2 regions of the Alteribacillus sp. JSM 102045 genome follow, and region 1 is predicted to be linked to the other one. Evidence: riboswitches for the same ligand, from Rfam matches in the RefSeq annotation. Region 1 holds a riboswitch; the other holds the start of a gene.
The links. A riboswitch is a leader RNA that binds a small molecule or an ion and turns the genes downstream of it on or off. The one in region 1 is predicted to bind S-adenosylmethionine.
Positions count from the first base shown of each region.

Region 1 (15,440 bases):
TGTGAAAAAGGCATTAAACGCTGCATTGATTCCAACAACATGTATGTTTTCGGCGAATTGCTTTATCAAAAAGGAAGAAACTTAATATTTCTTGATAAAAAAGAAGAAGGTGCTAAAAGCTGGAGCAAAGCGCTCGCTGTCTTTGAGGTCACATCCCAAAAGCATCTGGCTGAGATTGTCAGAAAAGAATTACAGCAAATCAATGCCGAAGGAACATTCGAAGATTTAATTTACGAATAATTAGAAAACTCTGCTTGTCATTTAAAAGGTAACCGGCTAAAGAAAAATTGCAGATTGACACGCCTGGAAGGGGATGGCAGTGGCGTTAGTTGCACTTATACTATCTTCCGATTATATTGTCCATTTGATAGTATTAAAAACACCACGCCCTGTGACAACGGCCGCATTAGTACGTCCTGTACGTTGAATGCCGTAGTTTTAACTTATACTGTTTAGAAATAAAATCTCTTATACTTTTATACAGTGCAAGAAAAGAGCCTGCACCCGCTGAAAAGCGATGTCAGGCTCTCTCTTTTTATTATTTTACTTCTGCTGCCATTTGTTTCAATACATCGGCTTTATCGGTTGTCTCCCAAGGAAGGTCGATGTCCGTGCGGCCAAAATGTCCATAAGCAGCAGTCTGCCGGTAAATCGGCCGGCGCAGATTCAGCATTTTAATAATGCCCGCCGGACGCAGATCAAAGTTTTCACGTACTAGCTTAACGAGCAGGTCTTCAGAAACTATTCCTGTTCCGAACGTTTCAATGGAAATGGAAACAGGCTCAGCTACCCCAATAGCATACGCAAGCTGGACTTCGCACTTTTCCGCCAGTCCTGCCGCCACAATGTTCTTGGCAACATAACGAGCAGCATAAGATGCAGAACGGTCCACTTTAGTAGGATCTTTGCCGGAAAAAGCACCGCCGCCATGCCTTGAATACCCGCCATACGTATCAACGATGATTTTTCTTCCTGTCAATCCAGCATCTCCTTGAGGACCGCCAATCACAAAGCGACCGGTTGGATTGATGAAATACTTTGTTTCTTCGTCTAGTAAGTGAGACGGCACTACCGGTTCAATAACATGTTCTTTTAAATCCCGGTCAATTTGTTCTAATGTCACATCCGCATGATGCTGCGTAGAGATAACAATGGTCTCGACACGCAAAGGAGCACCGTTTTCCCCATACTCCACAGTCACCTGCGTTTTCCCGTCCGGGCGTAAATAAGGAATGATTTCATTTTTTCGTACTTCTGTAAGTCTTCTGGCCAATTTATGAGACAGTGAAATAGGAAGAGGCATGAGCTCTTCTGTTTCATTATCGGCATAACCAAACATTAAACCTTGGTCTCCTGCACCGATAGCTTCAATCTCTTCATCTGTCATCTGACCTTCTCTTGCTTCTAATGCCTTGTCCACACCTTGAGCAATGTCAGAAGATTGTTCATCAATAGAAGTTAATACCGCGCAGGTTTCATAATCAAATCCGTATTTTGCGCGTGTATAACCTATGTTTTTTAACGTATCTCTGGCAATTTTTGGGATATCGACATAAGTAGAAGTCGTGATTTCACCAGCTACCAGTACTAATCCCGTGTTAACTATTGTTTCACACGCTACACGAGCATTAGGATCCTTTGTAATAATTTCATCTAGAATTGCATCTGATATTTGGTCACAAATCTTATCAGGATGCCCTTCCGTGACCGATTCTGAAGTAAATAATCTTCGTCCTGCAGTTGCCACGTGTACTGCCTCCTTTACCAAGTTTGGTATTACGGCACTCATACCCTGATACATATTAAGACGAGAAGGAGAAAAAATTTCTGTAAAAAATACAAAATCCCTTTTCCATGGCGAGGAAAAGGGATAGTAGCCGTTCACCTTTTTCGCCTCTTATCTTCCAAGACGATATCCGTCTTTCCAGGTTAGCACCTTTGCCCCTCCTTTTGTACGGGGATGGTTGCCGGGCTTCACAGGGCCTGTCCCTCCGCCAGCTCGGGATAAGAGTATCCGTTCGCGAAATATCATAACGCAGTTAACTGTTTCTGTCAAATGAATCACTTTTTATTTCGCAGGCTCCAGAAGGACATTTCTCTCCTAGTAAAAGATGACGATTTTTTGCAATTTGTTTATAAACCTGCTCTCCAGCCCAATCTGCTCCGGGAAAATATAAAAGGGGTGTAAATATTTTTCCCGCTGGAAATAATTGAAGGATTCTTTTTACAGCAGCAAACCCTGTATATAAATAGGTACCTTCTTCAAGAAGATGCATTTCCTGCTGAATTCTATCTTCTTTTAAAAAGGGGTATTCTTCTAATATAGAAGGATCTTCAATCGAACGCCATGTTAAGACCTGGTGTTTGTCCCACTTTTCTATCTCTTGTTTTGTTTTTTGGCACAATGTGCATGCTCCATCATAAAAAACCACAAAAACCTTATTTGAAATTGTCACTGTACCATCTCCTTCATAGGTTAAACCCATTCTAACACGTGAACTCACTCAAAAATAACGACTGGCTTTTAAAACAGTAAAATGAAAATTATCGTTTTTGTATAAATCTTTTAACAAAATTTGCGAATTAGTATAGACTAAATAAATAAATGTGTTATACTAATTCATAATTAAATGATCATTATTAATCAGAGAAAGGGTTTTGCCGCCATGACGACGATTCATTTTTCAAACGAGCTATCCGAGCTTCTTCATGGAGGAAATGTGCTTCAAGATCTGCCAGTATCTAGATTGATTGAAAAATCCCTGCAGCGTAATGAGGGGGTATTAACGTCTAACGGCGCTTTAAGCGTAGAAACCGGAAAATATACGGGACGGTCTCCAAAAGATAAATATATTGTTGATGAATCTTCAGTTACCAATCAGATTGATTGGGGCCCTGTAAACCAGCCAATCAGCAAAGAGGTTTTTTCCTCCCTTTATAAAAAAGTCATTGAGCATCTTAAAGAGAAAGAAGAATTGTTTGTAACTCGTGGTTATGCCGGTGCAGACCCAGCTTACCGCCTGCCTATTCAAGTTATTAATGAATACGCCTGGCATAATGTGTTTGCAAGACAATTATTTATCCGGCCTGAACAGGAAGACTTGAATAAGCATAACGCTGACTTTACTATCATCGCAGCTCCTAACTTTAAAGCGGACCCTGAAGAAGATGGGACAAAATCAGAAACCTTTATCATCATATCTTTTGAGGAACGAATCGTTTTAATTGGCGGAACAGAATATGCCGGAGAAATGAAAAAATCTGTGTTTTCGGTGATGAACTTTCTGCTGCCTGAACAAGAAGTCCTTCCGATGCACTGTTCTGCCAATGTTGGAACAGAAGGAGATACGGCTCTCTTTTTCGGATTGTCAGGCACAGGGAAAACGACATTGTCTGCGGATCCAAACCGGAGCTTAATTGGTGATGACGAACATGGATGGTCCCATAATGGCGTATTTAATATTGAAGGCGGCTGCTATGCAAAATGTGTTAACCTGTCTCAGAAAAAAGAACCGCAAATTTGGAATGCGATTCGGTTTGGTTCTGTTTTAGAAAATGTTTATGTAAACGAAAACACGGGCGATCCCGATTACGACAACACAGATTTAACAGAAAATACGAGAGCGGCTTACCCAATAGAAAACATTCCAAATACACTACAACCAAGCATGGCCGGCCATCCATCAGCTATTATCTTTTTAACAGCTGATGCGTTCGGGGTTCTTCCGCCTATAAGCAAGCTAACAAAAGAACAAGCCATGTATCATTTCTTAAGCGGATACACAAGTAAACTTGCAGGTACAGAGCGCGGCATTACTCAACCTGAAGCTACTTTTTCTACTTGCTTTGGTTCTCCTTTTCTTCCGCTTGAGGCGTCCCGATATGCAGAAATGCTTGGAGAAAAAATCCTCCAGCACGATGTTAATGTTTTTCTAGTTAACACAGGCTGGTCCGGGGGTCCTTATGGGATCGGTAAACGAATGAACCTTCCTTATACTAGAGCAATGATTCAGGCGGCATTGCTTGGAGAATTAGACGGGGTAGAAACGACAGAAGACCCAATATTTGGTGTTCATATTCCTCTACACTGTCCTGGAGTCCCAGACGAAGTCCTGCAGCCGCAGGAAACTTGGAATGATAAAGAGGCATATCAGCAAAAAGCAAAAGAATTAGCCTCAAAATTCCAGAAGAATTTTCAAAAGTTTAAAGACGTACCAGACCATGTGAAACAAGCAGGCCCCAGAGTGCTGACACCAGAAACCGCCGAATAATAACCTGCTTTAAAAAGGAGCAGCTGTCATAAAAGCCCTTACATGGTAAAAAGCCGGTCGTGAAACGAAATTACGTCCGGCTGTTTTGCTTGTTTTTTCTCTTTTCTGCAGGCGGTGTGATTGCGCTTAATCAGAAAATTGGCAACGGTACTCAACGTGACTTCGATACCGGACGCCAATACCCCTTCTTGGTTACACTGCATCATTGACACTCCAGCACTGGGTTTCAAAACCTCTTCTTTGATGACCGGTTCACCTTTCTTTCTCCTGTCTCGGGTTTCAAGCCCATTGCCTGGCAAGGAGGCGTAAATACTGAAAGAAAACATATAGCTAAGTAAAAGGCCTACCCCTCAAGTACTTTCTAGATCTATTTTGATTTTTTCAGCTGTGATTCTTACCATCCATCCATTTAATCATCTCAGAGATCGCTTTTTGTCGGACTGGTGGAAGAAAATGATGGGGCATGTTTGGGTACACCTGCTTTAACACCGGGAGGCCGGCCGCTTTTAAATAAGCTTCAAGCCGATGCGCATGCTCCACCGATACGTGTTCGTCTTTTTCTCCATGCAGAATGAAGACAGGTGCTTTTAGGTCACCTATTTGTTTCAAAGGGGTCCGCCATTCATATTCGAGGGGGCGTGTTATTGGATCTCCTCCTGTTACTCGTCTTAACATTTTTCTTAGGTCAGATCTTTCTTTATACGTAAGAGTCATATCGCTCACTCCGCTCCAGCAGACAATAGCAGAAGCTGTTTTTTTCATACCTGTAAATAAAGCCATAACGGCTCCACGTGAAAAACCAACAATGTGAAGAGGCTTTCCTTTTGTTTCCTCAAGCGCTGCAAGCACGTCAAAGCCGTTCATTGCATCTTCGCGGTCGTACCCGCAGAAGTCTTCTTGCCCTTCTCCCCCTTCATTTCCTCGGTAATACGGAGCGAACACCACATATCCATTGTGTGCTAATTCCGCAACCCACTCTTTTTTTACCATTCCAACCTTTTTCAAACCACCCCGGAGATAAAGAATTCCGGGAAGAGTTCCAGTTTCATTTGGAACCCCTAAGCAGCCTTTGACTGCATATTTTCCGCTTTTATAAGCCACTTCAAAAAGGTTGATATTATTGATGCTGCCTAGCTTCTTTTTTTCTATCATTTTTTTCTCCTTTTTCTAGGAACGGGATACCAGCCCTGTTCATAAAATGTAAAATCAGCCGCTGTATATAGGAGGAAGAAGAATAATGACTAAAAATATGTTAACTGCACTATTGTGCTTCTTTATGTTTATAGGAACATTAACAGCTTGTAGTTTTCAAAAAGAAACGACAGAAACGATTCGTCTAGCTGAAGTCACACGATCTATATTTTACGCTCCGTTATATGTCGCCATAGAAGAAGGATATTTTGAAAAAGAAAATCTCAACATAGATCTTACCACTACTTGGGGCGGAGACAAAACCATGACTTCCTTATTATCGGACGGAAGTGATGTCGCACTAGTCGGGGCTGAGACATCGATATATGTGAATTCTCAAGAACCGGCTGAGCCAATTATTAATTTTGCCATGCTCACCCAAAGCGATGGAACCTTTTTAATGGCTAGAGAAGAAACAGCAGAGGAATTTGATTGGGAAGATTTAAAAGGAAGCACATTTCTTGGTCAGCGTAAAGGCGGAATGCCTCAGATGACAGGAGAATTCGTATTAAAAAAGAATGGTATTGACCCGCACAATGACCTGGACCTGATCCAAAACATTGATTTTGCAAATATCGCCAACGCGTATGCTTCTGGTACTGGAGAATATGTACAGTTATTTGAACCACAGGCTACCTTATTTGAACAAGAGGGGCTCGGAAACATTGTCGCTTCGTTCGGAGAAGAATCCAGTGCCGTGCCTTACACTGTGTTTATGGCAAAGAAAAGTTATTTAGAAGAAAATGAGGACACTGCCGAACGCTTTACTCGTGCTATTCACAAAGCACAGCAATGGATCTACAACTCAACTCCAGAGGAGATAGCTGAATCGATAACACCTTATTTTGACGACACCCCAGAAGGAATTATTGCTGATGCAGCAAAGCGTTACCGCGACCAAGAATCCTATGCTACAACACCAGTACTAACAGAAGAAGCATGGAATAACCTTCAAGATATTATGGATGAAGCAGGCGAACTGCCGGAACGATCTGAATACAACGAGTTTGTTAATAACACATGGGCTGAAAACGTTATGAATGACTAAGAAGGAGCGTTTTACATGCTTTCTTTAAAAGACGTTGAGAAAGTGTATTTAACCGATAGCGAAGCCGTTCAAGCTGTATCATCTATTCATTTAACCGTAGCAGGCGGTGAGTTTGTATCATTCATTGGACCAAGCGGCTGCGGCAAAACTACAGTACTATCGATGATTGCCGGATTGTTTAAACCGACATCCGGCAAAATTTTAATGAACCATAAAGAAATTACAGGCCCTACAAAAGAGACTGGATATATGCTTCAAGAAGATTATCTGTTTCCGTGGCTTACTATCCAAAAAAACATAGAGCTGGGATTGATTATTACTAATTTATTCAATGAAAAAACGAAAAAAGATGCCATGGATCTTTTAAGCGAATTAGGGCTTGCCGATAAAGCTGATGCTTTCCCTTCAGAACTCTCTGGAGGCATGAGGCAGCGTGCAGCACTTGTAAGAATGCTCGCTCCTAAACCTTCTCTTCTCTTACTAGACGAACCCTTTTCCGCATTAGATTATCAAACCAAGCTAAAATTGGAAGACTTAGTTTATTCCACTCTAAAACAGCAGAAAAAAACAGCCATACTCGTTACACATGACCTTAGTGAAGCAATAGCGATGTCGGATCGGATCTTTCTATTCAGCAGCCGGCCTGGTACCATCCATCGTGTTTTTGACGTGCCTGAGGTGTTTAAAGAAAAACTGCCATTAGAAGTTAGAAACGATCCAAATTTTCATCCATTCTTCCAAAAAGTATGGAAGGAGCTGGAGACAGTTGAAGACCAAAACACAAACACTTCATAGCCGCTACCTGCAAACGAAACGAAAAAATAAACGCCGGGTTATAAGCTGCCAGTTCATTTTATTGGGAATATTCTTTTTAAGCTGGGAAATTTTCAGCAGAATGCAATGGTTAGATCCGCTTATTTTCAGTATGCCTTCTAAGGTTTGGAACTTAATGACTGCTAAAATCGCTGATGGCACACTGCTAACGCACGCTTCTATCACTCTTTCTGAGACCATAATTGGTTTTATATTAGGAACTGCTGGCGGCACTTTAATTGCAGGTATTCTTTGGTGGTCGCCTTTTTTGTCAAAAGTTTTAGATCCCTATCTAGTCGTACTAAATTCCATGCCTAAAGTAGCGCTCGGACCTATTATTATCGTTGCTTTTGGCCCCGGCATGACTTCTATTATCGCAATGGGAGTTCTGCTTTCTATCGTTATCACTACTTTAGTTGTATACAATGCATTTCTTCAGGTTGATGAAAATTATAAAAAGGTGCTGCTTACCTTTGGGGCAAACAAAAAACAACTCTTTCATTATGCTGTTTTACCTGCTTGTTTTCCAACAATTATATCAACGTTAAAAGTTAATGTAGGGCTTGCCTGGGTGGGAGTTATTGTAGGCGAATTTCTCATCGCTAAACAGGGGCTGGGTTATCTCATTATTTACGGATTTCAAGTTTTTCAATTCCAGCAAGTGATGATGAGCTTAATCGTAATAGCTATATTAGCTGCCGTTATGTATAAAGCCATTGAATCTTTAGAAAAAATTCTTATAAAACGAGTTAGTAAAAGTTAGCATACCCTAATTAAACCCTCGTTACTAAACGAGGGTTTAAGCTTTTTTTGTGATATCTTTTTTTTCTAAATAGGAGAGAGTATGCGGCAGCACTTCATCTTTCATAATAAAGCTGTACGAGTTGTTATATTTTATATTATGAGGGAGTGTTTGTATTAATACGGGCCCTTTTGTTTCCATATAGTCATCTTTTGGTTCCATTTCCTTTATATCAGCATAATAAATATTTTTTACTACCGTTTCTGCTTTACCGTAAACCTTGTATTGGCCAAGTTGAACGATGTACCCTACTTTTCCTCCTGTTTCTTCCCATACTTCTCGTATAGCTGCATCTTCTGCCGATTCACCAGGTTCTACTTTCCCTCCTGGAAATTCCAGACCTCTGCGGGGGTGATGGGTTAAGAGCCATTGTCCTTTGTATCGGCAGACTACCCAAACATGACCAGGATTGTTGGAAAAAGGAACATTTTCAAAAGCAAGGTGAACTTTATTTTGATAATAGTCGAGAAAGGTAATCTTCTTCATTCTAATCGTCCTCGTTTTTTACATAGTGTAACCTTGTCGTTTGCTTCTGTATTGTTTGTTCCCTTATTACACGTTATTCCTCACTTAAAGTTTAACATTTCTAAGAATCTTTGATTTCTTTATATATTTTTTCCGCTAGTTTTTTTGACCACTCCATTTGGTCATTCTTTCGGTACATAAATTCGTTCAGCAGCTCTTCCCCTGAATAACCATCTTGAACTATTCCTTCTAAAATGAGATTTGAAACATCATCTTTACCGGCTGCCATTTTAGCATCAATCATTAAACTGTAATTTTCACTTAAATCAGTGAGCTGACGTATGTTTCCTGTCATTAAAGCTGGTTCATTGCTTCGTTCCGTAATAATTACTTCAAAAACTAACTTTTGATTTTTTATTTCTTTTAGAAAGTCTTTTTCTTCTGCTGGAATCACGGCTTCTATAAGCCAGGAGCTGTTGCTTTCTTCGCGGTTAATAATAAGCCCGTCCTGAAGCGGAACTGACCGGTGAATCACTTTATTCTTTTCCATTAAAATAATTTGCAGAGATATTAATCGGAATGTTTTCATTGTTTTCCTCTCTTTTGCGAACAATTCTTCTTTTAAAACAGGAAAGGCTGCCCCAAAGATACCTCTTTTGTGACAGCCTTTTGACATTGTAAATATCCGTCAATAATGTGTGAAAACCTTCTTATTTTCAGTAGATACTTGTCACAATGTGCCTTACACGTTGTTGTCTGCCTATCTCTCTGCTTCTAAAACAGGGCCTTTCCCTACTAATCTGCCATTTTCCCTGCATTGACGATCAGCCATCCATTCAATAAATAACGTTTCTTCTTCTGTTAAAGTGCGGCCAAGTTTACTCTCACATTCCTCACGAAGCTCTTCCGTATAACATTTTTGCATGATAAACAGGGCTCCTTTTTGTACGTACAGAATGTTTAATTTTACGAATTAACCAGTTTTCCTTGTCACGGCCTGTCATCTACAATCGGCTGCATTGTTTTTAAACACCTTGTACTATACTATTTACTCTATTCGATATCCCTGTTAAAATTCCTCTTTTATTATGAAATACGTAACTATCTGTTATTGTAAGCTTTTTGTAAACGACTGAGACCTTCCTCTACGTTATTTCGCGGACATGCAACGTTAATTCGGGCAAATCCGGCTCCTTCCTCGCCGAAAATATGGCCGTCGCTCAAAGCAAGCTTTCCTTCTTCTCTAAGCCATGACTGCAGCTTTGAAGCTTCCATATTTAAGCCGCTCATATCTACCCATACCAAATATGTTCCTTCTGGTTCAATCACTTTCATTTCAGGCATATTAGTCTCAATATACTGCTTAACAAATTTTACATTGCCTCGTACATAGTCGAGTAAATTCTCAAGCCACTCTTCTCCTTCTCGATAAGCAGCTTCAGCCGCAACCGTAGCAAAAGGATTATCTATCTCAACAAATTGACGCTTCAGGTGGGCTTCATATTTTTTCTGAGAAGCTTTCTTTTCAAAAACAACATAAGACAGCTGAAGTGCTGCTAAATTAAATGTTTTACTTGGTGCCATACAAGTAATAACCTCAATATTCTTCTCTGCTGCAGCTTTAGAAAATGGTATATGTTTGCCTTCAAGTACTAAGTCGGCATGAATTTCATCAGACACAACAAACACGTCATACTTTTCACAAAGATCTGCTACTGCTTCCAGCTCTTCTTGCTTCCACACTCTTCCAATAGGGTTATGAGGACTGCAAAGCAATAACATTTTTGCACCGGCTTGCATTTGCTTTTCCAAGTCTTCTAAATCAACAGTAAATCCATTTTCTGTTTCTTTTAATGGATTGCGCAGAAGCTTACGTTCATTGTTATCGATAAGAGCATAAAACGGATAATAGACAGGGGGCTGAATGATAATTCCATCGCCTTTTTCCGTAAATGTTTGAATTAAATGGCTGATTGCTGGTACCACACCTGGGGTGAAAACAAGCTGATCATTGCTTAACGTCCAGTCAAATCGTTTTTGAATCCAAGATGTCGTGGCTTCCCTTAACGATGCAGGCCTTCTATGATAGCCAAAAATCCCGTGGTCAAGTACTTTTTGCATAGCATCTAATACAGGCTGCGGAGCTTGAAAGTCCATATCTGCAACCCACATAGGCCATAAGTCGCTTGAACCGTACCGTTCTGAAACAAAGTCCCATTTCATCGAATTTGTTTTATTTCTATCAATAACTTTTTCGAAATCCATAACTGCATCCTCCCAAGCATTTAGCTAACTAGATATATTAAGGCTTTTCGTATAAGTTTGCCTCTTTTTAATAGATTTTTCAAGCTTTTCCTTATGAATTCACCCTATTCCGCATTTTCTTTTTCTTCTATCCGAGCACGGTGCAGACAGCCAGCACCGTTTCTTTCCTTTAAAAAACGGCTTCAAGGAAGAGAAGCCGTTTTTTTTCATTAAGCCAGCACGATTAGTTACTGCTGTTTTTTTAAGAAGCATAAGTGGATTTGTGGAAACAGTGCCAAAAAATAAAAAAGCAAAGTTCATCGTTAGGCCAATGAAAGATGCATAAACGGTTAATACTCCTAAAATCAAACCTAAGCCTACTTACACTTCTCCATATGCTACTGCAAAACTAAAGATATTCTCAATCGGCAAAGCTATTTTTTCCAAAAAAACATTATACTATGGAAACGCTGCTTCTCCAGCTTGATTTGTCACTGGTTCAGCAATGGCTCCTTGCATGAACCCACCTGCTTCAAAGTCCCCTGTTACTACTTCCCCCAGCCAGAAGTTAGCCATCTCCAACCAAGATAATTACGCAGTACTGCTAAAATTTCCGCAGTGTATAAACTATTTCTAAGCATATTCATAACCACAAAAACTCCCCCTGAAAAATATTGTGAAAAATTTCACAATTAAATTGTATACGGTTCGATCATTTTTATCCATGCTTTTTACATATTTGTTAATAAGTTTTTATTGCATTTCACCCCAAGTATGCCTATAAGAATATTCCCTGACCGTATTGCGAAACAAAATTATTTCGTATACAATAACACATAGAAACCAATAAATTCCTTTTTTACATACCCTGCTTATATACTTTAAAGGGTTTATTTGATGTGATTAACGTTTTTTATATGACAAATGTTGAGTAAAGGAGAGCACCTATGCATTACATTAGTGACGGGGTGTTGATGGAAGCTTATGAAAAAGCAGTAGAATTACATTTAGAGGAAGAGTTCATTGAACTGCTTTACTCTGAAATAAAACGCCGGGGATTGACATCACCATCTTCTGCCCAGAATTATTACATGGAAGTTGGCAGATAAAACAAATTGGACCAGTTAAGAAAAATCGAAGGGTTTCTCCGTATAATATGGTGAAAGCCTTCGATTTTTCTTAATGTGTATATTCCGTTTTTTCCGTTGATTTGTAGTGGCCGCTTATAATCTTATCCTCTATTTTATTATGAAGTTACTTATATAACCGACCTTTTTCTTCGATTTTCTCCCTTTTCCTTAAACTCTTTCATTCCCTTAGTCATGTTCCCACATTTTAACTTACTTCACCTTAACCAGACCCACACATAATATTAGAAAGGGCGCTGAGTGCCATGTTATCTGTTCCGTTCTCTGTCTAAAAGAGGGTCATTTTAATGGGATTTCTCTTAATAATGGAAAGAATTTCCACATACACCTTGGATAGTAACCTGTTTGTTTAAAATTAAGGAACAAATGTCCTCGACCTTCCATTCCGAAACCTTCCATTTTCAATGCGACCTTCACCAGCGCATAAAAAAAATAACGCCGGGCCGAGGTTCTCCTCAAACCGGCGTCATTGATACTATGTAGGCGCACCCTATGGGTACATGTTAAAGAGTTGTCAAGCTTACTGGGAACACAGCCAGCGCTCATTATTATATGGTGCACCCTCTGGGCACTACCATATTCGCTTTCGACGTAGATGCGTCTCAGTGTTATATGGTGGAGCATAGCGGGCTCGAACCGCTGACCTCAACACTGCCAGTGTTGCGCTCTCCCAGCTGAGCTAATGCCCCTCGCCATCAAACGATATTTTTTATTATAAGCGCGTTTAAAATTCCTGTCAATATATATTAAAAGATTATTTCTAAGAGAAACCAGCCGAGCGCACCCGCAGTTCCTGCCAAAAAAGATTCCAGTACTTTGACCTTCCGCCACTGTTTTTCTTTGGAATAATCCAGCAGCATCCAGCCTGCCAAAACTGCAGCACCAAAAATAACAGCCTCTCCCATCCACCTGTCCCCCTGCTCCGCCACAAATAAAGTATGCTATAACATTAGCAAATCATACGGGAAACAGCAATGAAAATTTAAGATAATAATACTTCTTCTAACTCTTTGTTGAGCCGTTCAGCCATTTCTACAGAAGATCTAGGTACTTCCGCGTCCTGATCGACTGGCTCGGCAAACTGGTTGAAAACAGCATTATAAGGCTCCGTGTTATTATCTATATCTCCCTGGTACTTATGAGTCAATACAAATGGGCTTCTCAGCTGTACCTTTACCCCTTTTTGCTCTAGCTCTCCTTCGACAGCCGTGAACGGCACCCGAAAAAATTGATATCCTCCCTCATCAGAAATCTTGTAATCAAAACTGCCATGATCGTAATCCCAATTCCCGCCAATTTCATATCCGAGCGGTTTTAATTTTTTTTCAAGATCATACAGTACAAATTTATGATTTTCTATCTTAGAAGGTATCTCAATCACCATACCCAGCTCCTTTATCATAAAATGAATTGTTAATAGGTTTCCACCCCTTATTTTTTTCATGCTTCTTCCTTCGAAAAAAGTAAGCTGCTCCGCATGCCTTTCTTCATAAAAAAACCTCAGCTTCCGTGCTGAGGTTTTTACAATTAAGATTGATTTAGCCTATTTTGTAATGCTTCTTTCCTTTCTTCAAAACCAGGTTTTCCAAGAAGCGCGAACATATTTTTCTTGTATGCTTCTACACCAGGCTGGTCAAACGGATTTACTCCGAGTAAATATCCGCTGATAGCACAAGCCTTTTCGAAGAAATACACGAGATAGCCAAAATAATACTCATCTAGTTTAGGAATCTGTAAAACAAGGTTAGGCACATCTCCATCTGTATGAGCAAGAAGTGTCCCTTCAAATGCTTTCTTATTCACAAAATCCATGGACTCGCCAGCAAGATAATTTAGGCCGTCAAGATCATCTTCGGTTTCTTCAATAGTAACTTTTTTGTCGGATTCTTCGATTTGAAGAACCGTTTCAAACAGATGGCGGCGTCCTTCTTGAACATACTGCCCCATGGAATGAAGGTCTGTCGAAAAATCTACAGACGCCGGGAAGAGTCCTTTTCCATCTTTTCCTTCACTTTCTCCAAATAGCTGCTTCCACCATTCCGAAACATAATGAAGCTGCGGTTCATAATTCACTAATAATTCAATGGCTTTTCCTTTTTGATAAAAAATGTGACGAAGCACCGCATATTGATAAGCATGGTTCTTTTTCAGATCCTCTTCACTGAGGTCTTTACGCGCGTCATTTGCACCTGTCATCATATTCAATATATCAAGCCCGGCAGAAGCAATGGGCAGCAGTCCAACGGCAGTTAATACAGAATAACGGCCGCCTACATCATCAGGAACAACAAATGTTTCATAGCCTTGTTCATCCGCCAATGTTTTTAAAGCGCCTTTTTCTTTGTCAGTTGTAGCATAAATGCGTTTTGCTGCTTCTTCTTTTCCGTATTTCTTTTCTAAATAATTTCGGAAAATACGAAACGCAATAGCTGGTTCTGTTGTTGTGCCGGATTTGGAAATAACATTAATCGAAATATCTTTTCCTTCTAACATATCCATTATATCCTGAATGTAGGACTGGCTGATTTGATGGCCGGCAAAATAAATCTCAGGACCGCTGCGCTTTTCATCATTGAGTTGATTTCGGAAAGAATGGCTTAAACTTTCAATAGCTGCTTTTGCCCCAAGGTAGGAACCGCCAATTCCGATCACTAATAATACGTCACTGTCTTTTTGAATTTTTTCGGCTGCTTTTTGTATTCGTGAAAACTCATCTTTATCATAGTTTTCCGGAAGGTCTACCCATCCAAGAAAATCGTTGCCGGCACCAGTTTTTTCGTGTAAGGCATGATGAGCGTTCTTCACAGCACCATTTAAGTATTCCATTTCTTCTTCGTTCACAAAAGATAATACATTACTGTAATCTAAGGTGATTCCTTTTGCCATAAAAATCTCCTCCAATAATAAACGTATATTTTCAATGTAAAGAAGCCTGTTCATCAAATCAAGCACTTTTCTATTTGTAAACGTCTACATGAGATAAATTTTAAATTTGTGCATAATCTAACATAATTTATTTCATCCTAAGCTTACGAGCGAGAATAATTGCTTATGAGGAAAGGTGAAGGGGGGTGAAAGGTATGAGCGGATTGCAGCGTACTGCTCTTGTACTGGCTATTATTGGTGCTATAAACTGGGGGTTAATTGGCTTTTTCGGTTTTGATTTAATTGCCTCTATTTTTGGAAGCCAGGCGGCCGCTTTATCTCGTGTTATTTACGCGATCGTGGGAATTGCTGGACTCTATTGTATCTCTCTCCTATTTAAACCTGATGAGGAATTAGAAAAAAGCCCCGAACCGCAGCGTTAAAAAAAGCAAGCGATCAAACAGCATTTCGAAAGCTGCTTTTGGTCGCTTGCTATCAAAAGAAGGGAATATTTTCAAATACCCTTCTCATCCAATAATTTTATTTTCTCATTCTTTTATTTAAGTCAGCTTGTATTTCGTTTGACTGTTTAA
Region 1 covers NZ_JBHFQG010000004.1:136,611-152,050, forward strand. The annotation lists gene ACE1TI_RS04475 (helix-turn-helix domain-containing protein) at 1-240, shown strand, start outside; gene metK (methionine adenosyltransferase) at 539-1,747, opposite strand; SAM riboswitch class I at 1,895-2,011, opposite strand; gene ACE1TI_RS04485 (thiol-disulfide oxidoreductase DCC family protein) at 2,040-2,456, opposite strand; gene pckA (phosphoenolpyruvate carboxykinase (ATP)) at 2,667-4,271, shown strand; gene ACE1TI_RS04495 (hypothetical protein) at 4,310-4,474, opposite strand; gene ACE1TI_RS04500 (alpha/beta hydrolase family protein) at 4,653-5,423, opposite strand; gene ACE1TI_RS04505 (ABC transporter substrate-binding protein) at 5,509-6,510, shown strand; gene ACE1TI_RS04510 (ABC transporter ATP-binding protein) at 6,526-7,305, shown strand; gene ACE1TI_RS04515 (ABC transporter permease) at 7,277-8,086, shown strand; gene ytkD (RNA deprotection pyrophosphohydrolase) at 8,123-8,611, opposite strand; gene ACE1TI_RS04525 (YwpF family protein) at 8,712-9,179, opposite strand; gene ACE1TI_RS04530 (hypothetical protein) at 9,351-9,515, opposite strand; gene ACE1TI_RS04535 (MalY/PatB family protein) at 9,692-10,855, opposite strand; gene sda (sporulation histidine kinase inhibitor Sda) at 11,782-11,943, shown strand; tRNA gene ACE1TI_RS04545 (tRNA-Ala) at 12,596-12,671, opposite strand; gene ACE1TI_RS04550 (hypothetical protein) at 12,729-12,887, opposite strand; gene ACE1TI_RS04555 (YugN-like family protein) at 12,965-13,363, opposite strand; gene ACE1TI_RS04560 (glucose-6-phosphate isomerase) at 13,510-14,868, opposite strand; gene ACE1TI_RS04565 (DUF378 domain-containing protein) at 15,063-15,290, shown strand; gene yugI (S1 domain-containing post-transcriptional regulator GSP13) at 15,388-15,440, opposite strand, start outside.

Region 2 (15,440 bases), on a different contig from region 1:
TTCAGGGTGAGCAAAGACCATCGCAGAAACAGACGCTTCAGGTTCCATCATAAATTCATCTGTTAACTGTACGCCAATTTTTTCTGGTCTGAGCAAACGGAATAATTTTGCTTGATCTTCTAATTCCGGGCAAGCAGGATAACCAAAAGATACTCGAATTCCTTGATACTTGGCTGCAAATCTTTCTTCCATTGTCATCTCAGGAGAATCTGGTATACCCCATTGGTCTCTCATCATCTGATGAATTCTCTCTGCAAAACCTTCAGCCAGTTCTAATGCAGCAGCCTGAACTAAATGACTGAATAGGTAATCTCCATTTTCTTTGGCTGCCGCAGACATTTCTCTTACTCCTTCTCCAGCAGTAACAGTCAAGAAGCCGACATAATCCATTTCACCGCTATTAACTGGACGAATAAAGTCAGCAAGGCATAAATGAGGAGCACGAGGCTGTCTTGGAAAAGAAAAACGTTCAAGAATTTTCTTTTCTTCTGGATGATTGTAGATAAATATTTCGTTCCCATCTGACTGGGCCGGATAAAATCTATACATTCCGTGAGCTTTCAGCAAATTTTCTTTTTTGGCCCTGTCCATCAGATGGTCTACTTTTTCTTTTAAAGCTACAGCTTTTTCATTTTTTTCATTTAAAAGCCTGCTAACCTTTCCCTGAAGTCCTAAATGTTTCCCCATAAGCATTTGCAAATTTACATATGGCTCTAAATGAGCAATACTAAAATTTTTCAACAGGTGTTCTTTTAAATCTGGCGGAATATGCACAGGTACTTCTGTAGACACCGCGGACCGTGCTGGAGTTTCCTCAGATACAGTATTTACAACTTCCTTCTTTTGTCCTTGATCTAATCGTTTTTTACATTTCTCTATCAATTCTTGCTGCAACTTTGTACGTTCATCTGGTACAGCTAGTTTATTTGCTATATCTAAGCCGTTCATGGCGTCTTTTGCATACAAGACCATCCCATCATATTCTGCGCTTATTTTTTCTTCTGTAAATTTACGAGTAAGCGCAGCTCCACCTACAAGGACAGGGATAGATATTTCCTGATTTTTTAAATCTTGCGCTGTTAGCACCATTTGCTGTGCTGATTTAACAAGCAGACCGCTTAAACCTACCGCATCAGGTTTTTCTTTACCAATCGCTTCAATTAGTTCATTGGAAGTGACTTTAATTCCTAAATTAACGATTTTAAAGCCATTATTCGATAATATAATGTCAACTAAATTTTTCCCAATGTCATGAACATCACCTTTAACCGTAGCAAGCAGTATCTTTCCTTTCCCCGAATCATCATCTTCTTTCTTTTCCATGTATGGTTCAAGGTGAGCAACAGCTGCCTTCATGGCTTCTGCACTCTGAAGCACTTCCGCTACGATAAGCTCATTGTTATTAAATAATTTACCAACTTTGTCCATTCCGTTCATTAACGGTCCATTAATAATATCAAGTGCATCTTCAAATTTTTTAAGTGCTTCGTTCAAATCTTCAAACAAGCCTTCTTTTGTTCCTTCGATTATATATTCAGCCAATCTCTCTTCTAAAGAAAGATTTTTTTCCACTTTCTTTTTCTCTGCTTTTTTTCCTCGGTAATGAGCTGTAAATTCTGCCAAGGTTTCATCAGAGGTTTCAAACAACAATTTTCTTGCCATTTCCTTTTCATTATCAGGAATACTTGCAAACCGTTCTAATTTTTCGGTATTAACAATAGCATAATCCAAACCGGCATTAGTACAGTAATACATAAACGCTGCATTTAAAACCTCTCTTCCAACAGGTGGAAGCCCAAATGATACGTTACTGATACCTAAAATTGTTAAACAGTCGGGAAGTTCTTCTTTAATTAGACGAATTCCTTCTACGGTTGCTTCAGCCGAACCAATATATTGTTCATCCCCAGTTCCTACCGGAAAAACAAGCGGATCAAAAATAATGTCTTTTGGATTTAACCCATGCTTATGAACAAGCAGATCATGTGAGCGCTTAGCAATTTCGAGCTTTCTTTCCGCAGTAACAGCCATTCCTTCTTCATCGATAGTACCAACTACCACAGTTGCTCCAAAACGTTTAACAATTGGAATAATATCATTAAATCGTTCTTCTCCGTCTTCTAAGTTAATCGAATTAATAATTGATTTTCCTTGAGAATAAGTTAATGCTTTTTCAATTACTTCTGCATCCGTAGAATCAATCATTAATGGAACTTTTACTTTATTTATTACATAACTTAGGAATTTTTCCATGTCTTCTAATTCTTCGCGGTCGGGATCAGCGAGACATACATCAATAACATGAGCCCCTCTTTTCACCTGTGCTCTAGCAATTTCAGATGCTTCTTCAAACTTATCTTCATTAATAAGTCTTTTGAATTTTCTTGACCCAATAACATTGGTCCGTTCTCCAACAAATAGCGGCCTCATATCTTCTTCATAGATTAGCGGCTCAATACCAGATACGCTGTGCGGATGAGATTCTACAGGCAGCCTGGGGGCATAATCTTTCAATGTTTCTCTCATTACTTTAATATGTTCAGGTGTGGTTCCGCAGCAGCCTCCTACAATATTAAGCCACCCTTTTTCGCCAAATGTTTTAAGTTTAGAGGCAAGGGACTCCGGCGATTCATGATAATGGCCCTCTTCGTCAGGCAGTCCTGCGTTTGGATAACAATGAACATAAGTAGTAGCCAAATCCGAAAGGGAACGCAGATGGTCCCTCATAAATTCCGGGCCTGTGGCACAATTTAAACCTACAACCGTAGGTTTCATATGTTCTAAAGAAATATAAAAGGATTCAATATTCTGTCCTGCAAGAGTGGTCCCCATCGGTTCTATAGTGCCTGATACAATAAGCGGTAATTCTGTATTCGTCCTTGCTTCCGCTCGTTTTATACCAATATAAGCGGCTTTCACATTTCTCATATCTTGACTTGTTTCTAACAAAAATACATCAATTCCACCATTTATTAATCCTTTAGCCTGTTCTTCGTAAGCTTCTGCTAATTCTTCGAATGTCGTTCCTCCCGTAACTGAGAGAGATTTCGTAGTTGGACCCATCGCACCGGCTACATATCTTGGAAATTCAGGGGTTGAATAGTCATCAGCTGCTTCTCTTGCAAGTTTGGCAGCAGCAATGTTAAGTTCTTCGGCTCTATCTTCCAAATCATAATCAGCGAGCACAATGCTTGTAGCTCCAAATGTATTTGTCTCTATAATATCAGCACCGGCTTCTAAATACTCTCGATGTATTTGATCAATTACATGAGGGGAGGTTACATTAAGATATTCATTACAACCATCGTAATGCTCGCCTCCAAAGTCCTCCGGTTTCAGATCGGCGTTTTGAAGCATCGTACCCATTGCACCGTCTAATAATAATATCGATTGTTTTAATCTATCTTTAAATTGAACCGTTGTCGTCATCGTCCCACTCCTTCATATGCTGCTCTCTTAACGCTGCAATGCAGATTCACGTATATAAGCTGTTAATTCTGCAGTTATATCGTACCGCAAAAACGGCGTAATTAAATAGACTCCATGGAAATAATTTAATGCCTTGTCTATAAGAGTTTTTGCAATGGCTATTCCTTCCTGCTGAGCTTTTTCTCTATCTTCTCCGCAAGCTGCCATTTTCTGTCTTGTCTCATCTGTTAATTTAATTCCAGGGACTTCGTTATGAAGAAATTCCGCATTTCTGCTGCTAACAAGCGGCATAATACCTATATATATTGGAACCGGCAAATGCTTTGTTGCTTCATAAATCTCTTTAAATTGCTCTATTCCATAAACCGGTTGACTCATAAAATAATCTGCACCAGCATCGATTTTCTTTTCCAGCCGTTTGACAGCACGCTCTAGATTTCTGACATTTGGGTTAAAAGCAGCTGCTACTGTAAAAGAAGTTTTTTCGCCTAATGATTTACCTGAAAAAGAACGCCCTTCATTCATTTCTTTCATTAATGAAATTAAATCGAATGAGTTAACATCATATACAGAAGTTGCCCCAGGAAAGTCTCCCACTTTTGTCGGGTCCCCGGTGACCGCTAATACATCATGAATGCCAAGGGCATGTATACCAAGCAAATGAGATTGAAGACCGATCAGGTTTCTGTCTCGGCAGGCAACGTGCAGAAGAGGTCTGGCACTTGTTTTATTTTTTACCATAGCTCCCATCGCTAAGTTATCGATACGAGGAGAAGCAAGGGAATTATCAGCCATCGTCACAGCATCTGCACCAGCTTGATATAATTTTTCTGCTCCCTTTATAAATTTTTCCGTTGCTAATTTTTTAGGAGTATCTAACTCTACAATAACAGATGGCTTTTGATACTTTTCGTTTAGCCGGACAATATTTGAAGGTACTTCAGATGACACTGGCTGATCATGCTCCGTTATTTCAACTATTGCTTTTTCTTTTACAGGTACTGTCCCCTTTACAGCTCGAGCTACTTCTGCAATATGTTCAGGCGTAGTTCCACAGCACCCGCCGATCAAACTTACTCCCTGCTGTTTAAGATCTTGAGCTCTTTCATAAAAATAATCGGGATTCGACTGATAAACAAACCTGCCGTCATCTAAATCAGGTAAACTAGCATTTGGATAGGCTGAAAGATATACATCTTTCATTAAAGGGACTGTCTCAAGGGAGCGTAAAATGTGATAAGGGCCCATTCTGCAATTTAACCCTACAACGTCCGCACCAGCAGCTTTAAGCTTTTGAAAAACTTCACTGACCGGTGTACCTCCATGCATCACACCGACTTCTCCTAATGCAACCTGGGCAACAACAGGCAGATCCGTCATCTTTCTTATTAATTTTAAGGTGTTGATTATTTCTGATAAGTCATAAAACGTTTCGAGCATTAAACCGTCTGGGTTTTCTGAAAGTAAAGCCTCTGCCTGTTCTTTAAAGGCCTCCTCAATTTCTTCACTGCTGACGTCAAGCTGTTGAACCCCTTTAATACCTCCAATCGTTCCAAAGACAAAGGTATCCCAACCAGCACTTTCTTTTGCAAGCCGGACGCCTGCCCTGTTAATTTCTGCTGTTTCTTTTTCCAGTTGATATTTCTGCAATTTTATCTTATTTGCCGCATATGTATTAGATTGTATAATATTAGCGCCTGCTCTCACATATTCTTTATGAACTGCTTTTATCGTATCTGGTTCACTCAGGTTTAACATTTCAAACGAGCCCGTAAATCCTTTATCGTATAAATAAGTCCCCATAGCCCCGTCACCGACAAGCATGTCCTGCTGTAATCTTTCAAGAAAATTCACTACTATGTCATCCTTTCTGTCTTTTAAAACAGCTCCTTATAATTTAGTTAAAGCTTGATTTAAATCTGCTATTAAATCTTCTGAGTTTTCTATACCAACCGAGAAGCGGAGCAGTCGATTGCATACGCCGATAGCCAGCCTTACTTCTTCCGGCACATCCGCATGTGTCTGTGTTGCAGGATATGTCATAAAACTTTCCACTCCCCCAAGACTCTCAGCAAATGTTATTAATTGCAGTTCCTGAAGAAGAGTATTCACCCATTCTTCACTTTGTAAGCGAAATGACAACATACCGCCTTTACCTGGATACATTACATCTGTTATTTTTTCGTGGTTATTTAGAAATGCTGTAACTTCCTGAGCATTTTTTGTATGTTTTTCCATGCGAACGGATAAGGTCTTCATCCCTCTCATAAGCAGCCAAGAATCCATTGGGGATAAAATAGTGCCCATCCCGTTGTGAAAAGCTCCAATGCGTTCACAAATTTTTTCATCATTAGCAACAATCAGTCCAGCAATTACATCATTGTGGCCTCCTAAATACTTAGAAGCACTGTGAATCACAATATCTGCTCCCATGTTCAGAGGCTGCTGCAGTACGGGAGTATAAAACGTGTTATCCACGATAAGGAGTAAATCTTGTTCTTTAGCTAATGCAGCAAGGGCTTCAATGTCTGCCTCTTGCATTAATGGATTAGTAGGTGTTTCTATAAACAGAGCTCGTGTTTTTTCATTTACCAGTTCTTTAAAACCTTCCAATTTACGCGGGTCGCCGTATTGAACACTTACTCCCCAGTTTTTCCATCCTTCTTCAAAAAGCCTGTATGTTCCTCCATACAAATCTTGGGAGGCCAGTATTTCATCTCCTTTATCAAAAATAGCAAATAACGTTTGTATAGCTGCCATACCAGAACTTAATGCAAATCCCTTTTTTCCGTTTTCAAGTGTAGCAATCGCATTTTCGAGTATTTCTCTTGTGGGATTTCCTGTTCGGGAGTAGTCATACCCGGTCGACTGTCCAATTCCAGAATGACGGTAAGCAGTTGAAAAATATACGGGAGCACTGACCGCTCCTGTTTTTTCATCTTGTTTATTACCTATTTGCACCAGGTTTGTTTCTATATGATGATTCCTGCTCATTCGTCTGCACCTCATTTTTATGTAATTTTGCTTTTGAATTCTTTATGCCCTATTAAGAAAGCCTTCTTCTTGATAAGAAGAAGGCCTGCTTTATAAAGACATGTACGCTTCATCTTATCTATCAGACGATTTATTTATATATCGTCTGCCGGATTTAGCACCTGACCACATCGTGGCTGGTTGCTGAGATTTCGCAGGGCCAGTCCCTCCATCTCTCTTGATAAGAATATCAAATTGATTTTGTTGTTAGTAAAACCGTACACGATAAACCGCATAATTGCAATAACAAATTATTCCGGGGTGGCATCGATGTGAAGATTCGTTTCATTACCGCATACACAGCGTTTAAATCCTGTTTCAAGCTCTCCTTTTTCGTTATTTCTTCCGCGAAGAATATATTTTTCACCGCATTTTGGACAGCGGACAATCACACGATAACGAGTTTGAACAGCCATAACTCCCATCCTTTCTTATGCCATTTTTTCATTCGCTTTTTTTGTTCTTGATAAGGCGAACCACCATAAGAAAAACATAAACGGAACGATGATAACTAGTACATTTTCATGGATGGTCAATAATATCAGATCATAAATTCCATGTAAAATAAGCGGGACAGCCAGAGCCATCATAGTCCACAATGTTTTTCTTTCTTGTACAGCAATTTGGGCACATCCTATATAATACCCCATTACCACTCCAAATAAAGCATGGCTCGAAACAGGAAGGAACGCTCGGCCTATCGCGTAATCAATGCCAGCAGCCATTAAATACATTACATTCTCTGCAGAAGCAAAACCTAGAGAAAGAGCTGCACCGTAAACGATACCATCATAGCGTGTTTGAAAAGCAACAAATTTATAGATAGTAAAATATAATAAAAACCATTTAAAAAATTCTTCTAAACCTGCGGCTCCAACAAAGGAATATAACCAGTCAGATTGAAAAATACCTTCTGCTTCTAAAGCATATTGCAAAACCATAATAGGGAACACAAGCAATGCGCCAATAACAAAAGTTCTAGCTACTTGTAATACAGTATTGGATTCATATTCATTTCTTAAATAAAAATAACTTAACAGTGAGATGGCAGGTGCCAGGGCTGCGATGATGAGCGCAATCACTTTTATCCCGTCCCCTCTTATTTTCTTATCGTAACACGCTATATTAATGATGAAAATAAGGGCTCAAGGTAAAATTTCGCCTACGTTTTATTTGTTGACAAAGCAACTGCTAATTTTATTCTTGCTTTTTTAGAATCTAGATCTTCCCCTAGTTCCACCCCTATTGTGGATAATTCATAGGCACTCCCATGATAATCATATGTTGTGTACACATGTCCTTCTTCAGCACTAGTCGTTAGGACAACTCTAACATTTTTATCCATTGCATTTTTTATACTGCTCACCATCTCAGGAGTAACCTGTCCTCTTCCAACTCCTTCTAATACTATTCCTGCTGCTCCGCTGTTAACCGAGGCATCAATATGAACGCCATCCGCGTTTAAATAAGTTTTTATAATGTCTACTCTCGGTATTTGGTCTCCTAATTCTAAATATTCTCTTTTGATAGGTTTTTGGTATAGAATAACTTCATCGTTATCAATAATACCTAAATATCCGAAACCAAATGAATTAAACCCTTGTATATTCGAAGCATGTTCTTTTTTCACATACCTTGCCGAGAAAATTCTTTCATTAAAAACCACTACCGTGCCAAAGTCACTTAAATTTTTTTCACAGGCTGTCAAAATAGCATAGCGAATATTTATATAAGCATCACTGCCTAAAGCCTCTGGTGCTCTCTGAGATCCTGTAATGATAATTGGTTTAGTGCTATTCACTGTTAAATCAAGAAAATATGCAGTTTCTTCTAAAGTATCAGTTCCATGAGTAACAACAATTCCGTCCACTGTACTATCATTGAGATATTCTTGGATTCTTTGGTTTAATTGAACCCAATCTTGAAAAGTTAAATGGATACTCGGTTTTTGAGTAAATGAGTCGATTACCAGGTTTACGTGAGTAGGCAGATCAAACATAGAAGTCAGTTCTTCTCCCGTCAGCTCTCCAGCAGCTAATAATCCTGAATCTTCTTTTGTTTTACTTGCAATAGTGCCGCCTGTTGCAATTAAGACAACTTTTTTCATACACTCACCTCTTTTAATTAATCAGCATCTTCAATTTATATTTCCATTATTTATTGTCTTTAACAATTGATTCTGCAATAAGTTTGCCATGAAACCGGCCGTTCTCAATGAATATTTCATTTGCATTGTTTCCAGCGGCTAATACTCCTGCAATATAAAGCCCTTTTATATTGGATTCCATCGTGTTTTCATTAAAAACCGGACGTCCTGTTTCGGAATCAGTCCTGACTCCCATTTGATGAAGAAATGAATGATCGGGATGATAACCTGTCATTGCAAATACAAATTCGGTCTCAAGGGTGTATTCTTTTCCTTTTTTATCGTAGAAAACATAATCGGGGGTTATTCTTTTTATATCAGCTTCATAAACCATAGTAATTTTATTTCGTCTGACAAGAGAATAGAAATCCGGGAGAATCCATGGCTTAACGGCTTCCGTAAGTTCTTTCCCCCGATATAATACAGTCACCTCTGCACCTGCTTGCTCCAAAGCGAGTGCCGCATCTACTGCTGAGTTTTTTCCCCCGATAACCGTTACTTTTTTTTGAAAATAGGGATGGGCCTCTTTAAAATAATGAAAAACATGAGGCAATTCTTCTCCTTCCACCCCCATAATGTTAGGACTATCATAGTAGCCAGTCGCCACAATGACATATTGGCTTTTATACATATGTTCTTGGCCGTTTTTCGTTACAGTTTTCACTCTAAAACCGTCTGTATTCTTAAGCACATTTTTCACTTTTTCATAAGAATTAATCCTCAATTGGCTTCTTTCTGCTACTTGCCGGTAGTAAACAAGTGCTTCATGTCGTTTTGGTTTTCTTTCAATAGACGAAAAAGGAATGTTCCCTATTTCCAGCTTGTCACTGGAGCTGAAAAAGGTCTGATGAGAAGGATACCAATATATAGAATGGACAACATTCTCCTTTTCAATGATAAGAGGATTGTATCCTTTATTTTGCAATGCAAGACCGGCGGCTAATCCGCAAGGCCCGGCTCCAATTATGACAATTTCTTCTTCTGGCATATCAGGTCGCTCCTTCAAACTTTTTCTTTTTAATGAAAGAAAACCCGCCGAAAATGGCGAGTCTGAAAGATATGTTAACAAATAGCTTGGTATTATATCCATCCGCGAAAACGGGAAGCTTCTGCCATTTTACGGACACCAATCATATAAGCTGCTAATCGCATATCGACTTTTCTTCCATAAGCTAATTTATATATGTTTTCAAAGGCATGAACCATTACTTGTTCAAGTTTTGTCTCTACTTCCTCTTCCGTCCAATAATACCCTTGATTATTCTGCACCCATTCAAAATAGGAAACTGTTACGCCTCCTGAGCTGGCAAGCACATCTGGTACTAACAAGATACCTCTTTCAGATAATATTTTTGTTGCTTTTAAAGTTGTCGGACCATTTGCTGCTTCTACCACAATCCCAGCTTTGATATGGTGGGCATTCTTCTCGGTAATTTGATTTTCAATGGCAGCAGGCACCAAAATATCACAATCAACTTCCAGAAGCTCCTGATTGGAAAGACGATCCTTAAAAAGGTTTGTTACCGTTCCAAAAGAATCTCTACGATCAAGTAAATAATCAATATCAAGACCATCAGGATCATATAAAGCTCCGTGTGCATCTGCTATTCCAACAACTTTGGCGCCAGCGTCATGCATGAACTTCGCAAGAAAACTGCCCGCATTTCCAAAACCTTGAATAACAATCCTGGCTTCCTGCAAATTTAACCCCTTTTTCTTCGCAGCTTCTCTAATGCAAATTGTAACACCTTTTGCTGTTGCAGATTCTCTTCCATGGGAACCTCCAAGCACAATTGGTTTGCCGGTTATAAAGCCAGGCGAGTCAAATTCACGAATTCTGCTGTATTCGTCAAGCATCCAAGCCATGATTTGAGAATTAGTAAAAACATCAGGCGCAGGAATATCTTTGGTTGGGCCTACAATCTGACTAATAGCACGAACATACCCGCGGCTAAGTCTTTCTAATTCATGAAATGACATTTTTCTTGGGTCACATATTATTCCGCCTTTTCCACCTCCGTAAGGAAGATCCACAATCCCGGCCTTTAAGGACATCCAAATCGATAAAGCTTTCACTTCCTGTTCTGTCACATCAGGGTGAAAACGGACGCCGCCTTTTGTAGGGCCAACTGCATCATTGTGCTGCGCTCTGTAACCTGTAAAAACTTTTGTTGTACCATCATCCATTTTTACAGGTATGCGAACGGTTAATAAGCGCATGGGCTCTTTCATAAGTTCAAAAACTTCTTCTGGATAGCCTAATTTATCTAAAGCATTTTTAATTACTGTCTGAGTAGAATCAAGAACATTCATGTTTTCAAGCTGCTCATCCATTGCATTTTCTTGATTGTGTTTTTCATGTTCCTCCATACTTTTCACCCCTGAAGCATTTGCTTGTTGACTAATCTATACACTGCCTAATCAATTACTACTATAAAGAATAAATGTTTTTATTTCCACTACAACCTTGTAAAAAGAAAAGTTTATATTTGCCTCGATGCTAAGGATTGAAGAGCAGATTTCGTTTTTAATATTTTCCCTTTTTTTCTTGTTATAACCGGGTCTACATATGCTTTTTCTCCGTATTCTTCGAGAAGTGGTGAGAGAAGTGCAGGCACCTTTGCTTTATGAAAAGTAAAATAAAGATAGTAATATGGATTCCATTCTATTAACATGCCGCCTTTTATTTTGTGATGTGCTGCTCGTTCTGCTAAAGCAAGCAAGTCATCTTTACGGTTAAAACGAAATAACAAAGTATTTTTGGGCTTTTTCTCTGCGCTTAACAAACTGATTTTATCCCCCTCTTCATCAAAAAAACTTATAACTAGATGGATGGTATCTTTTTCCGCTTCATTAATTTCCGCATCCAGCTGTGCATTTTGCTGAACGTTAAAATGGTCGGATATCATTTTTAGAAGCGAGGTGAAAAATAATTCTGCACGTTCATTATTTATACATCCATTATGTGGATCAATTCCGTTATCTAAAAGCTCTTGTCTTGTGAGATGAACTTTTAAACGGTCTCCCGGCCAGGTGTATATCTCCATTTCAAGTCCTCCTGATTCTGCCGTTGTCGTGCCTATGCTGTTGTTAACCTGCTATACTATATTCATTGCGGCACGGAGGGGTGAAGACATAATTAGGCTCTTCGTTTAAGAGTGATAAGATGTGATTCGGCGGGGGCCCCCCATCTCAGCGGTAAGGTTGTAGTGCCATAACCATTACTTATAAGCAGCTGTATTCCCCGACGTGTCTTCCAACCGCCTTTTTCCCGAATTCCCAATAGACCTAAACGTATCTGCCCTCCATGTGTGTGGCCGCTTAATGCAGCCTCAAAAACAAACGGTGCAGTTAACTGATCTAACACGGCTGGGTCATGTATGGTTAATATTGGTATGCTTTTTTGTCTTTTCTCTTTAAATTCTGTTTCATTTAATACTTGATGCCTGTCCATCAAGCCTGCTATATTTAAAACTTCATTGTTAAGACGCCATTGGAAAATACTGTTTTCTAAAATAATAACCTCTTCTTCCTCAAGTAAAACCAGTAAATCTTCTCGCACTTCTGCATCATTGTTTCCCCATACAAATATTACTGTGCCAATTTCCTTAAGTTTTCTAATGTTATCCCGCACTCTGGCTAAAGGAACCCCTGCCTCCATAATGTCTCCACCAATAATAACCAGTTCGGCTTTATTTTTTACTTTCTTTACTAGTTTGTCAGGAATGCAGCGGAAATGAATATCAGATATAAAATAAATGCATTTATTACAGAAGCTTTTTGGTAATTTTTTCAAATAAAGCTCTTCATTCCTTAACCTGTTTCTTTTCGCTTCTATTCCCATAAAAATAATCCAAAAGAATAAAAGATAAACAATCACCCTTTTTAATCTCATTTACAATCGACCTTTCCAACCTTTTTCCACGCTCCACCATATTATACAGCAGGTAGAATACCAGCGGAAGGCACCTGAAATTTAAATAATTTTCCAAAAAAAAAGAACGGCAGCCCGTTCTTTAAACCTTAGGATAATTTTATATATCAGTATTTCTTAAACATTTATCACATTGGTTCATATACGATTCATGCTGTTCTTCCATCACTTCTCCACAATCCGAACAATGTTTTGGCGGCAGGTTTCTAAAAAATTCAGTAATTTTTTTCATTGTACTTTCCCCTTTCGACCTTTTCTACATTGTATTATAACAGTTAACAAAATGTCAATTTGTTTTAGAACATTACCGCCCATTTTTTCTGGTTTTTTATATTAATTCTTTGAAAGTTCCTGTGTTAATCAATTCTGTTACATAATAATTTTTATTGAATAAGAACGTTCTTAGAAACATTCTGTCAAATGTGGAAAATCGTTTCCGATCTATTTTATACTTAAAGAGATAATGTTCCAAAGGGAGAGACGCAAAAGATGGATTTAACCATATTTTTAATAGGAACAGCTTTATTTGGCGGAGGATTTTTTCTGTTGCTTTTCTTATTACTTAAAAAAAAGAGTTTAGCTCTTCCATTTATACTTATGGGAATAGGAGTTGTTATTTGTTTTATTGGGCTGCTGCTGTCTTCGCCTTTAACAGAAGAAAATCAATACAGCTCGAAAAGTTCTCTACCGGGGACGGTTTACAGTTGGTGATAAGAATGGGGCTGTAAAAATTAATTTCCTCTTTTTAGAGGACTCTTCCCGTTATAATTATTTGATAATTCAAATAAATTTCGTTATACTAATAAGAGTACCTTTTAAACAGGAGGCGGAACCAATGTTATTAAACAAACTGAAGTGCCGCTCGCTTATAACAGACCATGATGTCGACTATAATTACAGATTAGGTATCCCTATTGAAGTGTATTGCACACGCACAGAAACAACTATGGCATTTGGCCAGATAGAACGATATTCTGAACAGCTGATTTGCGTAGCTGGCAAGTGTTTTGAAAGATCCCGTTTTATTTTCATAGGCCAGCGGGACCTTATCCAGGTATCTTCATAAAAGGAAATAAAGTCCGTAATTAACCAATCAAAAAAAATACTGCCGCAGCAATTAATACGATGAAAATAAATAATAGGAGCAGAAGACGTGCCATAGGAAAATTCATCCGAACTTTCTTTTTATGTACTTCTTTTCGTGGGGGCAGAGAAGTGACATCTATTGAACTGTTTCTATTTAATTTTTTTCTTTGAGCACGTCTGCGAAGATTTTCTGCCTGGTCACCTTGTCGGTTGGAGTTCATTATGAATCACCCTTTTCGACTTTAAGAGGCTTATCTTTTCTTTCATTTTAACACATCACCACTTTTTCGGCTTAAAAATATTTAGCTGTGTTGGTGAAGCAAAGCAGCCAGGCGACCTTTCCATGTTATATTTTTTTTCACTTCTTCTTCCTTATGGTGTTTTTCTTTAATTAATGGCTGCGTTAAACCGCATATATCGCAGCACTGTTCTGGAGCACTTGTCTGATATTCCCCAAAATATTTTATCAGTCTTGTTCTTCTGCATTTCTTATCATCCCACATCCACTCTTCTATTTGGTTAAGTTTCTTATATTTCCATCTTTTTCTTTGATAAAAAATGCTTTCTATATACTCTTTAAAATCACTCGATTTATTTTTAGAAACTTGTTTCTGCCATTCTTTCCAATAATGACTGAAAAAGCGTGCATGAATTTCTTCAATTCCAAACATGTCCACTAATGTCTTCTCAATAATTTCCCCTGACAACATGCCCTCTATTTCCTTACTGACCGCGGTGATGTGATGGTCATCAGGAAACTCATTATCTATCAGTCGGCGCGGAAAAATTTGATCTCTATTTGATCTTATAAGAATAGCAGTACTTTGCTCTCCATCTCTTCCTGCTCTTCCTATTTCCTGTACATAAGATTCTATGTCTTTAGGATAATCGTAGTGAATAATAAAACGTATATCCGGCTTATTAATTCCCATCCCAAACGCATTCGTACAGCAAATAACATCGGTCTCTCCCGATAAAAACTGCTGCTGAATTAAATTTCTATCTTCTTGAGTCATTCCCCCATGGTATGAAAAAGCTGAAAGAGCCGTTTCCTCTTTTAACTTTATAGACAAATCTTCAGCTTTTTTTCTGCTGGAGACATATACCATTCCTGGAATAGGAAGTCTTTTCAAATAATCAAGCAATATTTTTTTCTTTTCCTCTTCACTGCTAGCTGATACAACACTCATTGTAATATTTTTACGGTCTATTGAATCATTAAATATGACAGGGTCTTGTAACTGTAATTGCTGTAGAATATCTCTTTGTACTTCTGGTGCAGCTGTTGCAGTTAAGGCCAGGCAAGGCGGGTTTCCAAGCGCATATCGTATGCTGTTTAACTTCATATAATCTGTTCTAAATTCATGGCCCCATTGAGATATACAGTGAGCTTCATCTACCGCTAACAGCGAAATCTTTTGTTTACAAAGATACTGCAATACTTCCTGCAGCTGAATACTCTCCGGTGATATGTAAAGAATTTTATAAAATGATAAGTTTTTTAAAATATATCTTTTTTCATCATAGGTTAAAAAACTGTTGTAGGATGCTGTTCTTTTAATGCCTTTTTGTTTTAACTCTTGAACTTGATTTTGCATCAATGCGATTAAAGGAGAAATTACAATCGTCAACGCATCACTTACAAGAGCTGGAAGTTGATAACACAGGGACTTACCTGTTCCGGTAGCTAACATAGCAAAAACATCTCTTTTCTCCATTACTGCCTTGATAATTTCCTTTTGCTTGTCTTTAAATGAGTCATAACCAAAATAATGGTACAAATAATTATCCAGCGTTTTCATTTCCTCCTCC
Region 2 covers NZ_JBHFQG010000006.1:93,817-109,256, forward strand. The annotation lists gene metH (methionine synthase) at 1-3,429, opposite strand, end outside; gene ACE1TI_RS06285 (bifunctional homocysteine S-methyltransferase/methylenetetrahydrofolate reductase) at 3,457-5,283, opposite strand; gene ACE1TI_RS06290 (methionine biosynthesis PLP-dependent protein) at 5,320-6,423, opposite strand; SAM riboswitch class I at 6,535-6,650, opposite strand; gene ACE1TI_RS06295 (hypothetical protein) at 6,714-6,878, opposite strand; gene prsW (glutamic-type intramembrane protease PrsW) at 6,894-7,544, opposite strand; gene ACE1TI_RS06305 (asparaginase) at 7,625-8,569, opposite strand; gene ACE1TI_RS06310 (YpdA family putative bacillithiol disulfide reductase) at 8,616-9,596, opposite strand; gene ACE1TI_RS06315 (Glu/Leu/Phe/Val family dehydrogenase) at 9,689-10,942, opposite strand; gene ACE1TI_RS06320 (adaptor protein MecA) at 11,092-11,655, opposite strand; gene ACE1TI_RS06325 (metallophosphoesterase) at 11,748-12,503, opposite strand; gene yhfH (protein YhfH) at 12,643-12,774, opposite strand; gene ACE1TI_RS06335 (hypothetical protein) at 13,032-13,253, shown strand; gene ACE1TI_RS06340 (hypothetical protein) at 13,378-13,608, shown strand; gene ACE1TI_RS06345 (hypothetical protein) at 13,628-13,849, opposite strand; gene ACE1TI_RS06350 (RecQ family ATP-dependent DNA helicase) at 13,931-15,430, opposite strand; gene ACE1TI_RS06355 (YpbB family protein) at 15,414-15,440, opposite strand, start outside.
Region 2: linked by a shared signal. The riboswitch ahead of ACE1TI_RS06290 (methionine biosynthesis PLP-dependent protein) and the one ahead of metK (methionine adenosyltransferase) in region 1 are both predicted to bind S-adenosylmethionine.